Regions from separate parts of the Pectinatus frisingensis genome, predicted to be linked through region 2. Evidence: riboswitches for the same ligand, from Rfam matches in the RefSeq annotation. Region 2 holds a riboswitch; the other holds the start of a gene.
What was found. Region 2 has a riboswitch for S-adenosylmethionine ahead of F8M42_RS11500 (trans-sulfuration enzyme family protein). Riboswitches for the same ligand answer to the same signal wherever they lie in the genome.
Positions count from the first base shown of each region.

Region 1 (7,056 bases), 1.2 Mb from region 2:
GGCCGGCTTAAGTTCTGGGAATTATCGACTACGTTATGCGCAGCATAATAAAAACCGCAGTAACAATAAATGCTAGTGCGGTTTGGTCTGACTTTATGGAGTCACTACATAGTTTTGTTTGATGGGCGGTTTTATTTATTGAAATTTAGCAGGTAGGTGCAGTTTATGCCCATTAATATAGGCGGCGGCTGTCATGCGTTTTTTGTTGGGAGCCTGCAGTTCAAGAATTTTAATACTGCCATTTCCGGTTGCAATTATAAAGCCGTCATGGGTGATTTTTATTATTTCACCAGGTGATGAATCTTTGATGTCAGTTGAAGATAAGGCTGTACGCCAAATTTTTATTTTCTGTCCGTTAAAAAATGTAAATGCCACTGGCCAGGAATTAAGACCACGAACAAGATTATGAATTTCCTGGGCAGATTTTTGCCAGTCAATTTTACAATTCGCATCATTGAGCATCGGTGAATATGAAGATAAAGAATCATTTTGTTTTTTTCGCGGCACATTATCTTGTTGAACCAACTTTATGGTTTTGGCAAGTAAATCAGCGCCTATTACCATAAGTTTGTCATGCAGCTGATTTGTTGTCATTTCGCTTGATATCTCGGTAGATTGTTTTAATATTATATCACCAGTATCAAGACCGGCATCCATATACATCGTGGTGACACCGGTGAGCGTTTCACCGCGGATAATTGACCAATGTATCGGTGCTGCCCCGCGATAAGCCGGCAGAAGGGAAGCATGGACATTTATGCAGCCTTTGGGAGGTATATCGAGTATTGCCTGAGAGAGAATTTGGCCAAAAGCCACGACGATAATTATATCGGGATTTAATTCTCTTAGTTTTTCAACAAAATTTGTGTCTTTGACCTTAGCCGGCTGCAAGACAGGAAGGCTGTGTTCTAAAGCAAATGTTTTTACCGGTGAGGGTGTAAATTTTTGTCCACGGCCGCGTTTTTTGTCAGGTTGGGTTATAACAGCGATGATAGTACTTAGCTTATTTAATTCAGCAAGACAGGGAACGGCAAAATCCGGAGTACCCATGAAAATTGCACGCAGTTTAGTCATCATTATCCTCCTGCTTAGTTATACTTTTGGCCTTGTCGACAAATAGGATACCTTCTAAATGGTCGAATTCATGCTGGATACAGCGTGATAATAAATCACCTTTTGCCGTTATACGCTGTTGTTTACCGCGGCGGTTGAGAAATTTCACTGATACATTGGCGAAACGTTCTACTTCACCGCTCATGCCGGGAATGCTCAGGCATCCTTCAAATCCGAGCATATTGCCTTCGGTACGTACTATTTCAGGATTTATTAATTCAATTAATCCATCACCAACATCAATTACAATAATACGCTGCGAAACACCGACTTGTGGGGCTGCAAGTCCCACACCTTCAGCATTGTACAAGGTTTCAGCCATGTCATCAAGCAGCCTTCTCGTGCTGCTGTCGATTTTTTCTACGACAGCAGCTTTCTTTTTTAATATAGGGTCACCAATTGTTTTAATGTTCAATAGAGACATAAGTATATCAACTCCAGTGCATTTTAGTGTAATATATATTTAATAATTCAGCTTGTATTCTTTTAATAATTTTAGCATTGTCTGTAATAAAATTCAAATTACATGGTATTCAGCGGGTTTATATCAATTTTTACTTCACTGTCAGTGGACAGATTATTTTGTTGTAAAAAGGTATGCATGATGGTTAGATCAACGGTTTTTATCAACAGATTGAAGCGGTAAACACCGCGAAAATTAGCGATTATTGAAGGCGCCGGGCCGATGATCTGATGATTGGCTGAATTGGAAAAAGTTTTACGAAAAGCAGTACGTAGTTGTAAAGCCTTGTCCATTGCATGATCTTTATTCTCATTTTGTATGGTGAGTTTGATAAGTTTGGCATAAGGCGGATAAAATAATTCCCGGCGCTGAATTAGTTCCTGATCGTAAAACTCGCGGTAGTTTTGTCGGATACCGGATAAGACGGCATAATGCTCCGGATTATATGTCTGGATGATTACCTGTCCCTTGACATTGCCACGGCCGGCTCGCCCGGCCGTTTGTGTGATCAGATCAAAACACCGTTCAGCAGCACGGAAATCAGGCATGTTTAAACTGGCGTCAGCGCTTATTATTCCAACGGCAGTCACATTGGGAATATCGTGGCCTTTAGCAACCATCTGTGTTCCAAGCAGAATATCGTAATTACCGGCGCGAAATTGCTGCAAAATATTTTGGTGAGCCATTTTTTTACCGGTAGTGTCACGATCCAAACGGATAGTCCGCGCTGTTGGAAAAGTTTCATGCAGTTCTTGTTCAAGTTTTTCGGTACCGGAACCAAAAAATTTTATATAACGGCTGTTGCAGGCCGGGCAGACTGTGGGAACCGGTTCTTTTATATCGCAATGGTGACACTGCAGGTAATTTTGCCGATGGTAGACAAGCGGTAAACCGCATTGCGGACATTTTATTACCAGACCGCAGGAGCGACACATAACAAAAGTAGAGTAGCCGCGGCGGTTTAGCATAATAATTATTTGTTGTTTTTTTTGTAAAGTATCATTTATAAGTTTAACTAGCTGGCGTGACATAATATGCCTGTTGCCTAAATGTAACTCTTCACGCATATCTACACAATTTATTTGTGGCAAGGGTTTATTGTCGATGCGATGCGGCATAGTCAGTAATTTATACGTACCGTTGCAGGCTGAAAAATAGCTTTCCATTGATGGAGTGGCACTTCCTAAAATAAGAACGGCATTATATAATTGTGACATTTTACGGGCAATATCGCGCGTGTGATAACGTGGTGATTCATCCTGTTTATATGAAGCGTCATGTTCCTCATCCATGACGATAAGTCCCAGATCAAGAAATGGTGCAAATATAGCTGAACGGGCACCAATTATAATTTTTGCACTATTAGTGCGTATTCGCACAAATGCATCATTGCGTTCATTTACTGTAAGCCGGCTGTGGATTACGACGACAGAGGAAGAAAAATATTTTTTAAGGGAAATAACTAATTGGCCTGTTAGTACGATTTCAGGTACAAGAATTAAGGCCTGTCTATTTTGCAGCAAAACTTTTCGGGCAGTTTCAATGTAGATTTGTGTTTTACCGCTGCCGGTAACTCCATGCAGCAAGAAAGTATGCGGTTGATTTTTATCTATATATGGTATTATTTCTGCCATTGCAGCGTTTTGCTCGGCTGTCAGATGTACAAAAGGATTGTTAGCAGGATTGACATGGTCATAGCTGTCACGAAAAGTACGCTGTTTGGTAATGGTAATATAGTTATTGTCGCTCAGAGTCTTTATAATACTGCGTGAGAAACCCTGCTTGTTAAGTTCATTGATACTGTAAAGATGATCATCAGATAAAAATTCTAACAATTTTTTTTGAGATTTTTTTCGTGTCATATTGTCCAATAAAGTTTGGTTGACTATATTTTTATTTATTCGGACATAAGAGGTATAAATTTTATTTGAGCGGTTTTTGTAAATATAATTTTTGAATATGATTTTATTATCCAATAGTTCTTTTAATAGTGCAGTGCTGTCGAATTTACAAAAATCCTGGATCTGTTTTAAGCTGCAATCTGGATTTTTCAATATAAAATTATAAATAGATTGCTCACTTGCCGATAAAGAGGCTGTTGTGGGTATTGCCTGATAACTACTGTTGATTTTTATACTATTTTTCCCAGGAATAAAAAGACGGAGTGCTTCCCCTAATGAACAAAGATAAAAGTCAGCGATAAAATGGGCCGTTGACATGATTTTATCAGTAAAATATGGTTCAATATCAATAGAATCGATTATTTCTTTTAAAGTGTGGTCAGTTTGGTCAACAGTTGTTATACGGACAATGAATCCTTCCATTTTTCTCGCACCAAATGGTACTATGACACGGCATCCGGTTTTTAGAAAATTTAAGTTTTCCGGGATGATATAAGTATAACTGGTAGCGATGGTTTTTACTGGTATATTTATAAATACATCTGCTAATAATTTCATAAAATCACCATTTTAATTATATCATATAAGCAAAAGAAATTTTACTTCTCAATAAAATATGGAGCTGCCGCGCGAATTACATTGACATTACAAAAATATATTCCGCTGCCGCTGCGCAATCAACCATCTTTTTGAGGACGGATAAGACGGCACGTTGTATATTTATGAATGAAAATATTTACGTGTGACAACCCCATGAATAGAATTTACAATGATTTTAAATAATAAAAAAATCGGATTTATATACCGGCTTCTTGCTTTAAAAGAGCTGCTTTATCGGTGTGTTCCCAAGGTAAATCGATATCAGTGCGGCCAAAATGACCATATGCTGCGGTTTGGGCATAGATTGGACGGCATAGATCAAGCATTTTTATTATGCCGGCAGGCCGCAAGTCAAAATGTTTTTTGATCAATTGAATGATTTTTTCTTCATCGATCTTACCCGTTCCAAAGGTGTCGACCATTATTGATACCGGGTGGGCAACACCGATAGCATAAGCTAGCTGTATTTCGCATTTGTCAGCAAGACCGGCAGCCACAATATTCTTGGCTACATAACGGGCTGCATAGGATGCGGAACGATCAACTTTTGTTGGATCTTTACCTGAAAATGCACCGCCGCCGTGTCGTGCCATACCACCATAAGTGTCAACAATAATTTTCCGGCCGGTTAGTCCGCAGTCTCCCTGCGGTCCACCGATGACAAATTTTCCGGTGGGATTTATATAATATTTGGTGTTTTCATCGACCATATCAGCAGGAATAATGGGAGTAATAACTTTTTCCCTGATATCTTTCTCGATAGTTGACAATGAGACATTGGCATCATGCTGAGTAGATACTACAATAGCTTCTATATGAACTGGTTTACCGTTTTCATAGGCCACAGTTACTTGAGTCTTTCCGTCAGGCCGTAAATAAGGTATTTCATTATTTTTGCGTACTTCGGTCAGACGACGAGACAAACGATGCGCCATAGCAATAGGAAACGGCATATATTCCGGTGTTTCATTACTGGCATAACCAAACATCATACCTTGGTCACCGGCACCGATGGCATCTTCTTCGGACATATCACCATTTTTGGCTTCAAGTGCTTTGTCAACACCTAAAGCAATATCGGGAGATTGTTCATCAATGGACACAGAAATACCGCAGGTAGAAGCATCAAAACCGAACTTAGCTCTGGTATAACCGATACTTTTGATTTTTTCGCGAACGATTTTAGGAATATCGACATAACAATTAGTGGATATTTCACCGGCTACATGAACCTGACCGGTCGTTATTAATGTTTCGCAGGCTACGCGGCCATGTGGATCCTGGGCTAAAATAGCATCCAGAATACTATCGGAAATTTGGTCGGCAATTTTATCCGGGTGGCCTTCAGTAACCGATTCTGAAGTAAAAAGTACACGTTTTTGAGCCATATTTTTCCTCCACATATTAAAAATTAGCAAATAAAAAAGCTCTCAATGGTGAGAGCTGAAAATACATACTCTCATCTCATAGGTAAAACCTAAAGGAATTAGCACCGTTTGATAAAATCAATGGTTGCCGCAGCTTCACAGGGCCAGTCCCTCCACTGCTCTCGATGAGTTCGATATTTATTTGTTAAACTAATAATACATTACCTGATAATAAATGTCAACTGAATTTATTTCTTTAAATTCCGGATCTTGTCGATGATTATTGCGGCCAATGCTTTTTTTGACATAAGTGGAATATCTTCGACAGCAGCATCACGAGTTATTATTTTTACCATATTAGTATCATAATTAAATCCGACATTTTTTTGACTTACATCATTCGCAATAATCATGTCAAGATTTTTACGCTGTAATTTTTCTTTGGCAAAAGTCAGCAGGTTTTGTGTTTCGGCAGCAAAACCCACTAAAATCTGTTCGATGGATTTTCTTTTGCCCAGCGCGGATAAAATATCAGGATTTTTTACCAGATCAAGAGTAAATGCTTCCGTGGTCTTTTTTATTTTTTGGCCGGCAATTTTCCTTACACGGTAATCAGACACGGCTGCAGCCATGATTACAACATCACTGGCCGCAAAAATGGTATCGACATATTCTTGCATTTGACATGCTGTTTCTACTTTTATAAACTCGATTCCCGCAGGCACGTTAAGAGATGTCGGACCACTGACAAGTGTAACTGACGCACCGCGTCTGGCTGCTTCTTCAGCCAGCGCGTAACCCATTTTTCCGCTGGATCGATTGCCAATATAACGCACGGGATCAATTGCTTCCCTAGTTCCGCCGGCAGTAATTAAGATACGTTTTCCTTTTAGATCCTGTACCTGTGCAGTATAATTTGTAATTTCTTCAACGAGTACAGCAGGATCGGGTAATCGGCCAATGCCATTGGTACCGCAGGCCAGATGACCAGTAGCCGGAGTTATTATATGATAACCGCTTAACTGCTGTAGTGTCTGCAGATTACGCTGCAAAATGGGATTAATATACATGTTGCTGTTCATTGCCGGAGCTATGAATACCGGTGCCGTTGTTGCCATAATTGTCGTAGAAAGCATATCATCAGCAATGCCGGATGCCAGTTTGCCGATAATGTCAGCCGTTGCCGGAGCGAGCAATACAACATCAGCCTTTTTGGCTAAAGCAATATGTTCTACATTCCAATTATGCACTTTTTCCCACATATCACTGCTGACAGGATTACCGGTTATTTCTTGAAAAGTCAGCGGTGTGATGAATTTTGTTGCTGCCTGTGTCATGATAACATCAACATTTGCATCGAGTTTACGCAGCCGGCTTGCGATTTCTACTGCCTTATAAGCTGCTATTCCGCCGCAAACACCCAATAAAATATTTTTATTTGCCAACATCATTTTATTCCGTTTTTCGTTCGCTGAAAGGTAATCTTGTTTTCAGCGACTTCTTCAAGTGCATTAGTTACATTTTTGGTTGAAACCTTGGTAGCTCTTACTTTGGAACCATCCAATATTTGACGGGCCCGTTTTGACGCCAGCACAACAAGCGTATATTTACT
Region 1 is NZ_CP045424.1:1,291,048-1,298,103, forward strand. Features, by position in the region: gene fmt (methionyl-tRNA formyltransferase) at 136-1,074, opposite strand; gene def (peptide deformylase) at 1,067-1,537, opposite strand; gene priA (primosomal protein N') at 1,636-4,035, opposite strand; gene metK (methionine adenosyltransferase) at 4,275-5,465, opposite strand; SAM riboswitch class I at 5,534-5,636, opposite strand; gene coaBC (bifunctional phosphopantothenoylcysteine decarboxylase/phosphopantothenate--cysteine ligase CoaBC) at 5,693-6,892, opposite strand; gene rpoZ (DNA-directed RNA polymerase subunit omega) at 6,892-7,056, opposite strand, start outside.
Region 1: it holds a riboswitch for S-adenosylmethionine, as region 2 does, so the genes downstream of both, metK (methionine adenosyltransferase) here and F8M42_RS11500 (trans-sulfuration enzyme family protein) in region 2, are expected to answer to the same signal.

Region 2 (7,056 bases):
TAATATGTCAATAGAAAACATGAAAAAGGCAATAAAAATTATTGCCGGACGGGCACAAACCGAGTGTTCCGGCAACGTAACGAAAGAAAACATTGAAAAACTATTGTCAGTTGGTGTAGACTATATATCTAGTGGGGCATTGACTCACTCAGCACCAATATTGGATATAAGTATGAAAAATCTGCAGATACTTTAAGCGGTAACTGCTGGTTAAGCTATTTGAATGTTAAAGCGGGAGGGAGATTATGACCGGAGAAAAACGCCGTGAGCTTATCATAAATGCCATAAAAAACTCCAATGAACCTTTATCAGGAACTGCCTTAGGACGACTTGCCAATGTCAGCCGCCAAGTGGTTGTCCAGGACATTGCATTATTACGAGCACAAGATTATCCAATAACATCAACTAACCGCGGCTATATTTTCAGCGATACACATCGTTTTACTCAAATTTTTAAAGTTCATCACAGCAATGCACAAATTGCTGATGAACTATATACCATAGTGGACCAGGGCGGCACTATTATTGACGTCATCATAAATCACCGGGTATATGGCAAAATGCAGGCCAAACTGAACATCAAAAATCGCCGTGACGTAAATAATTTCTTAAATGATATAAAAGCAGGCAAATCCACACCATTGATGAATATAACTGCCGGTTATCATTTTCATACAGTTTGTGCCGATTCTCCGGAAATTCTCAATGACATAAAACTGGCCCTGCAGAAAAAAAATTATCTGGCACAGGTTCTTCCCTACGAACAGCAGATATAACTTAACAATATATTTACCAGTTCCTTAATAATATAAGTTTAGTATATTTTTATTGACAACATATTAATGTCGTGATAATATATCCATTAATCGATAACGCATATCTGGCTGATCAAAAAAATTGAAGGCTAAGTGCAGTATTTTTACTGTGCTTGGCCTTTTTTATTTATTCATGAAAGGAGCTGATAGTTTGGATTGGGCATTTATGCAAAAGGTTATTCCAATGTACGCAGCTGCTGTTACATTAACTTTACGACTGGTTATCATTGGTATAGTTTTAGCAACAATAACCGGCCTTGCTGTCAGTGTGATTCGCTACAAAAAAGTCTTTTTATTATCTCAATTGTCCGCAGCATATGTGCAGCTTTTCCGCAACACTCCTCTTTTAGTACAGCTGTTTTTCCTTTATTTTGGTTTACCCAAACTGGGAATTCACATTTCCAGCGAGGCCTGTGCTATTATCGGACTCACCTTGTTGGGCGGCAGTTATATGGCCGAAGCTTTTCGTGCCGGTCTCAGTTCAATATCACCATCTCAGATAGAATCAGCCCAGGCATTAGGTTTTTCTCCTATACAGATAATGCGTTATATCGTTATACCTCAGGCACTTGCCGTTTCCATCCCACCGCTGTGTGCCAATGTTATCTTTCTCATCAAGGAAACTTCCGTATTCAGCGTGGTTGCTCTGGCCGACCTTATTTATGTCGCCAAAGATTTAATTGGTTTATATTATAAGACTGATGAAGCTTTATTACTCCTTGTAGCGGCATATCTCATTATACTCCTACCAATTTCTCTTATGGCAGCGGTATTGGAAAGGAGAATCCGCTATGCAGGATTTGGGGATTCGTGTACTTTTTGATGGGGAAAATGGTGTCCGTCTTTTATTGGGATTAATAGTTACTTTAAAACTATCGGTTATAACTATTATTGCATCCTGTTTACTGGGCACACTAATGGGACTATTGATGACACTGCGCAATCCAATCATTCATACTATCACACGTGTTTATCTTGAATTTATCCGCATTATGCCACAGCTTGTCCTTTTATTCGTGACTTACTTCGGATTGACCCGGGCTGTTGGCATAAATTTATCAGGTTTTACCGCGGCAGTCATTGTATTTATACTTTGGGGAACTGCCGAGATGGGTGATCTCGTACGCGGTGCTTTTATTTCTATTCCAAAAAATCAATTTGAAAGCGGCACTGCCCTGGGGTTCAGTAAATTGCAGCTCTACAGATTCATCATACTTCCCCAGGCACTGAGGCAAATAATACCGCCGGCGATGAATCTGGCCACACGCATGATCATGACTACTTCATTAGTGGTATTGATTGGCGTAGTCGAGATGCTTAAAACCGGCCAGCAGATAATTGAAGCAAATCGTTATACGGCACCATCAGCAGCTTTATGGATATATGGTACAATATTTTTTCTATATTTTCTTTCCTGCTGGCCACTGACAATACTTGCACAACATTTGGAAAAAAAATGGGAGAAATAATATGGAACAAGAAATATTGCTAAAAATAGAGCACCTGCAAAAAGCATATGACAACCATACTATATTAAAAGATATCTCTATGGAAATAAAAAAAGGTGAAGTCATCGTGATAGTAGGTCCTTCCGGCTGTGGTAAATCAACTTTTCTCCGCTGCATCAATGGATTGGAAAAAATCAACCACGGCGCTGTTTATTTCAAAAATGACTGCATCAGCGATGAATCATTGCCGCGCTCACGAATCTGCCAGCAGATCGGTATGGTTTTTCAAAGCTATGAACTATTTAATCATCTGACGGTTATAGACAACATTACTCTGGCTGCACTACAAGTACAGCGACGAAAAAAATCCGAAGTACAGCAGACAGCACGCAAATTATTGACAAGAATAGGCTTGGCTGATAAGGAAAACTTCTATCCCCGCCAGTTATCCGGCGGACAAAAGCAGCGTATTGCCATGATCCGGGCACTTATATTGAATCCGGAGATAATGCTTTTCGACGAAGTTACTGCTTCTTTAGACCCTGAAATGGTTCGCGAAGTCCTTGACGTAATAATAGGATTGGTACGGCAGGGAATGACAATGCTGATTGTAACACACGAAATGTCTTTTGCCCATGCAATAGCTGATCGAATTTTTTTCTTTGACGATGGTGAAATTGTCGAGGAAAATACCCCGGAACAATTTTTCACTCAACCTTCAACGACCCGGGCCAAACAATTTTTAAACAGTTTCGAATTTAATTCTGTAAAATAATCGCAGAAAAAGGAAGAGGTAATTGAAATGAGTCTTAAAAAAATCCATTTACTGTTTTTAGCAGCCATTATTATGACAGCAGCTGTATTCATCAGTGGCTGCGCAAGCAGCCCAGATACCTCCCAGCAGCAAAACAGCACTTCTCCGACTGCTTTTCGTTCACTTGACGACATTAAAAAAAGTGGTGAAATAACCATCGGTGTATTCAGTGATAAAGCTCCGTTTGGTTACATAGACCAAAATGGTGAATACCAAGGCTACGATATCTATTATGGTAACCGATTGGCCAAAGATCTGGGTGTAAAAGTCAAATATGTATCTGTAGAACCGGCAAATCGCGTAGAATATTTAAAAACCGGCAAAGTCGATGTCATTCTTGCCAACTTTACCGTCACACCTGAACGTGCTGAACAGGTAGACTTTGCCCTGCCATATATGAAGGTTGCATTAGGCGTTGTTTCTCCGGATGGCGCACTTATTACAAGTCCTGACCAATTGAAGGGAAAAACGTTGATCGTCGCCAAAGGAACAACAGCCGAAACATATTTTTCCAAAAACTATCCTGATATAAAACTTTTGAAGTTTGACCAATATACCGAAACTTACAATGCTCTTCTCGACGGCCGCGGTGATGCTTTTTCCACCGATAACACAGAAGTCCTGGCATGGGCTTTAAAAAACAAAGGTTTTACCGTCGGCATTACCTCACTGGGAAATATTGATACCATCGCTCCGGCAGTCCAGAAGGGTAACAAGGAATTATTAAATTTCATCAATGATGATATCAAGAAATTAGCTTCTGAAAACTTTTTCCATAAAGATTATGAAGAAACATTAAAACCTGTTTATGGCAGTGCCGTCAATCCTGAAGATTTGGTTGTCGAAGGTGGTGCAGTAAACAATAAATAATTTTCCCCTGTAGACAACTGTTATCCATTATAATTGTATATGTTAACTCTTATTACGAGAGGCTGAGGGACTGGCCCGATGACGCCCGGCAACCGGCAATAATAATGCAAGGTGCCAATTCCTGCAGGTATAACCTGAAAAATGAGAGACTAAGGCAGGTTCTTTCATTTTTGAAAGAACCTTTTTTTATTATAAGGAGGTCCACAATTATGCATTTAGAATCAAAAATCGTTCATATTGGTGTCAATACCGACCCGCAGACTGGTTCTATCAGCACACCAATCTATAACACGGCATCTTTTGCTCATCCAGCTTTAGGCCAAAGTACCGGCTATGATTACACCAGGAGTAAAAATCCGACGCGTCAAGTAGCAGAAGACGGGCTGGCTTCATTAGAAAACGGTACAGCAGGTTTTGTTTTTCCGTCGGGTATGGCTGCGATAGCAGCCGTTTTGTTACTATATAAACCTGGTGACCATATTTTGCTCACAGATGATTGTTATGGAGGTACATATCGCATATTTCAAAATATTTTTGCCAAATTCTCCATAGATTTTTCAACAGTTGATACAACCTCCTTATCTGCAATCGAATCAAGCATAACCCCCAGCACCAAAGCCATATTTATCGAAACTCCAACTAATCCACTGATGAAAATAGCGGACATTGCCGCTATTGCCAAACTTTGCCGATGTAACAACATGCAGCTCATTGTCGACAATACCTTCCTAACTCCCTATTTCCAAAGGCCCTTAGACTTAGGTGCAGACATTGTAATCCACAGCGGTACTAAGTATTTGGCCGGACACAATGATCTGCTCTGCGGAGTTGTAATTGTACACGGTGAACAGTTGTCCGAAAAAGTGAAATTTATCCAAAATGCTGCCGGCAGTATTTTAAGTCCTTTTGACAGCTGGCTGCTGATTCGCGGTTTAAAAACGTTGGCATTGCGGATGCAGAGGCATAATGATAATGCCAAAAAAATTGCTGCCTGGCTGCAAAATCAAAAACATATTACACAAGTTTATTATCCGGGGCTGCCCACTCATCCCGGTAAAACAATTCATGATAAACAAGCCTCCGGCTATGGCGGAATAATTTCTTTTGCTGTTGACAATGCAGCTCTCGTACCGCAAATACTAAACAAAGTAACTTTTATCCAATTTGCCGAAAGTCTGGGTGGTGTAGAAAGCTTGATTACATTTCCGGCACGCCAAACTCATATGGATATCCCCGAAGCAGTACGAGAGAAGCTTGGTATTACTGATAAATTACTGCGATTATCCGTCGGCATTGAATCTAGCGAAGATATTATTGCCGATTTGAAACAAGCCCTGCAATAAAGATATATTTTAAAACAAAGGAGCATACATATGATAAATTTTGATGAAATTATTGACAGAAAGAACAACTTTTCTGCCAAATACGATGAACTGACCGAAAAATTCGGCAGGAATGATCTTGTTCCCTTGTGGATTGCCGATATGGACTTTAAAACAGCTGCCCCCATCAGTGAAGCACTGCAAAAAAGAGCCATGCAGGGAATATTTGGTTATACTTCAAGACCGCAAACATATTTTAATACGGTAGGCAGCTGGTTGATGCAAAGACATGACTGGTCAGCAGATCCAAAGCTTATGCTTCATACTCCGGGTGTAGTCACCGCACTAAGCTTGCTTATACGAACCTTAACCTGTCCAGGCGATAAAATAATTATCCAGCCACCGGTATATTATCCTTTTTTCGATGTAATAGAAAAAAACCATCGTATTTTAGTAGAAAATCCTTTAAAAAATATTGCCGGACATTATGAAATGGATTACGAACAGCTGGAAGAAAAAGCTAAAGCCGGTGCCAAACTGTTACTTTTATGCAGTCCGCACAATCCTGTCGGACGAGTATGGAAAAAAGATGAGTTAATAAAACTCGGCAACATCTGCCTGAAATACAATATACTGATAATTGCCGATGAAATTCATTGTGATATAACTTTCAATTCCCATAAACATATACCTTTAGCCAGTATATCAGAACAATTTCGCCAAAACACCGTCACCTGTTTATCCCCAAGCAAAACTTTTAATTTAGCCGGATTACAGGCATCAATAGTGGTCTTCCCTAATGCTGGATTAAAAAATACTTTTGCTAAAGTACTGGATACTCTCGATTTACAGCGCAATAACTGTTTCAGCCTCATAGCCGTCGAAGCAGCTTACCAATATGGCACCAAGTGGCTTGAAACCGCATTAAATTATATCGAAAACAATTTCAAGTTCATTAATGAATTTTGTGCTAAATACATTCCCGCTGTCAAACCCAATTATCCTGAAGGGACATACCTTGTTCTGCTGGATTGCCGAAAATTAGGGCTAGACAAAAAGCAATTGCACAATTTTATGGTAAATAAAGCACATTTGGCTTTGGATGATGGCTGCTGGTTCAGCAATTCACTGTCACAATATGTTCGTCTCAACGCTGCCTGTCCAAAACCAATATTAAAAAAAGCATTGTATCAATTAGCGGATGCCGCACAACAGTTGAATTTGTAGGCAAACTACATCGAGCTCATCAATACTTTCTCCCCAATTTTAAAGCTTTATCGGGAAAAATACCGTATGACAAAATTTTTAAAAATATTTGTTATAGGTGACATATAACGTCCCTTGATCCAAGACAGCCAAATAGTTCGTTGGCAAACAGGATTTTCAATATGAAGCTGCACCGGCAGATGAGAAATATCACTTTGGCGCCAATAGGCCGGTAAAAAAGTAACACCCAAGCCTGCATTAACTAATGTAGCGATTGCTTCCAAGCTTTCGATCTCGAAAACGATGCTAGGTTCAAACCCCGCCTGACGACAAAAATTATGAGTAATATCCCAAAGCTCTGAATCGGCAGTATAACTGATAAACGATTCGGCAGCTGCTTCCCGCAGCTGAATACTTTTCCTGTCAGCTAAATGATGTTTCGGCGGCACGGCTAAGAATATTTCTTCATCGATTAACGGTTCCGAATGAATTTGCGGATGAATTATCGGCAGAAAAAAAATACTTAAATCTATCTGCCCATTAAGCAGCTGCTCCTGCATTTCTGCCTGTCTGGCAAAATG
Region 2 is NZ_CP045424.1:2,448,661-2,455,716, forward strand. Features, by position in the region: gene nadC (carboxylating nicotinate-nucleotide diphosphorylase) at 1-196, shown strand, start outside; gene F8M42_RS11475 (transcription repressor NadR) at 246-776, shown strand; gene F8M42_RS11480 (amino acid ABC transporter permease) at 967-1,638, shown strand; gene F8M42_RS11485 (amino acid ABC transporter permease) at 1,607-2,284, shown strand; gene F8M42_RS11490 (amino acid ABC transporter ATP-binding protein) at 2,286-3,038, shown strand; gene F8M42_RS11495 (cysteine ABC transporter substrate-binding protein) at 3,066-3,947, shown strand; SAM riboswitch class I at 3,994-4,095, shown strand; gene F8M42_RS11500 (trans-sulfuration enzyme family protein) at 4,157-5,290, shown strand; gene F8M42_RS11505 (MalY/PatB family protein) at 5,321-6,496, shown strand; gene F8M42_RS11510 (LysR family transcriptional regulator) at 6,544-7,056, opposite strand, start outside.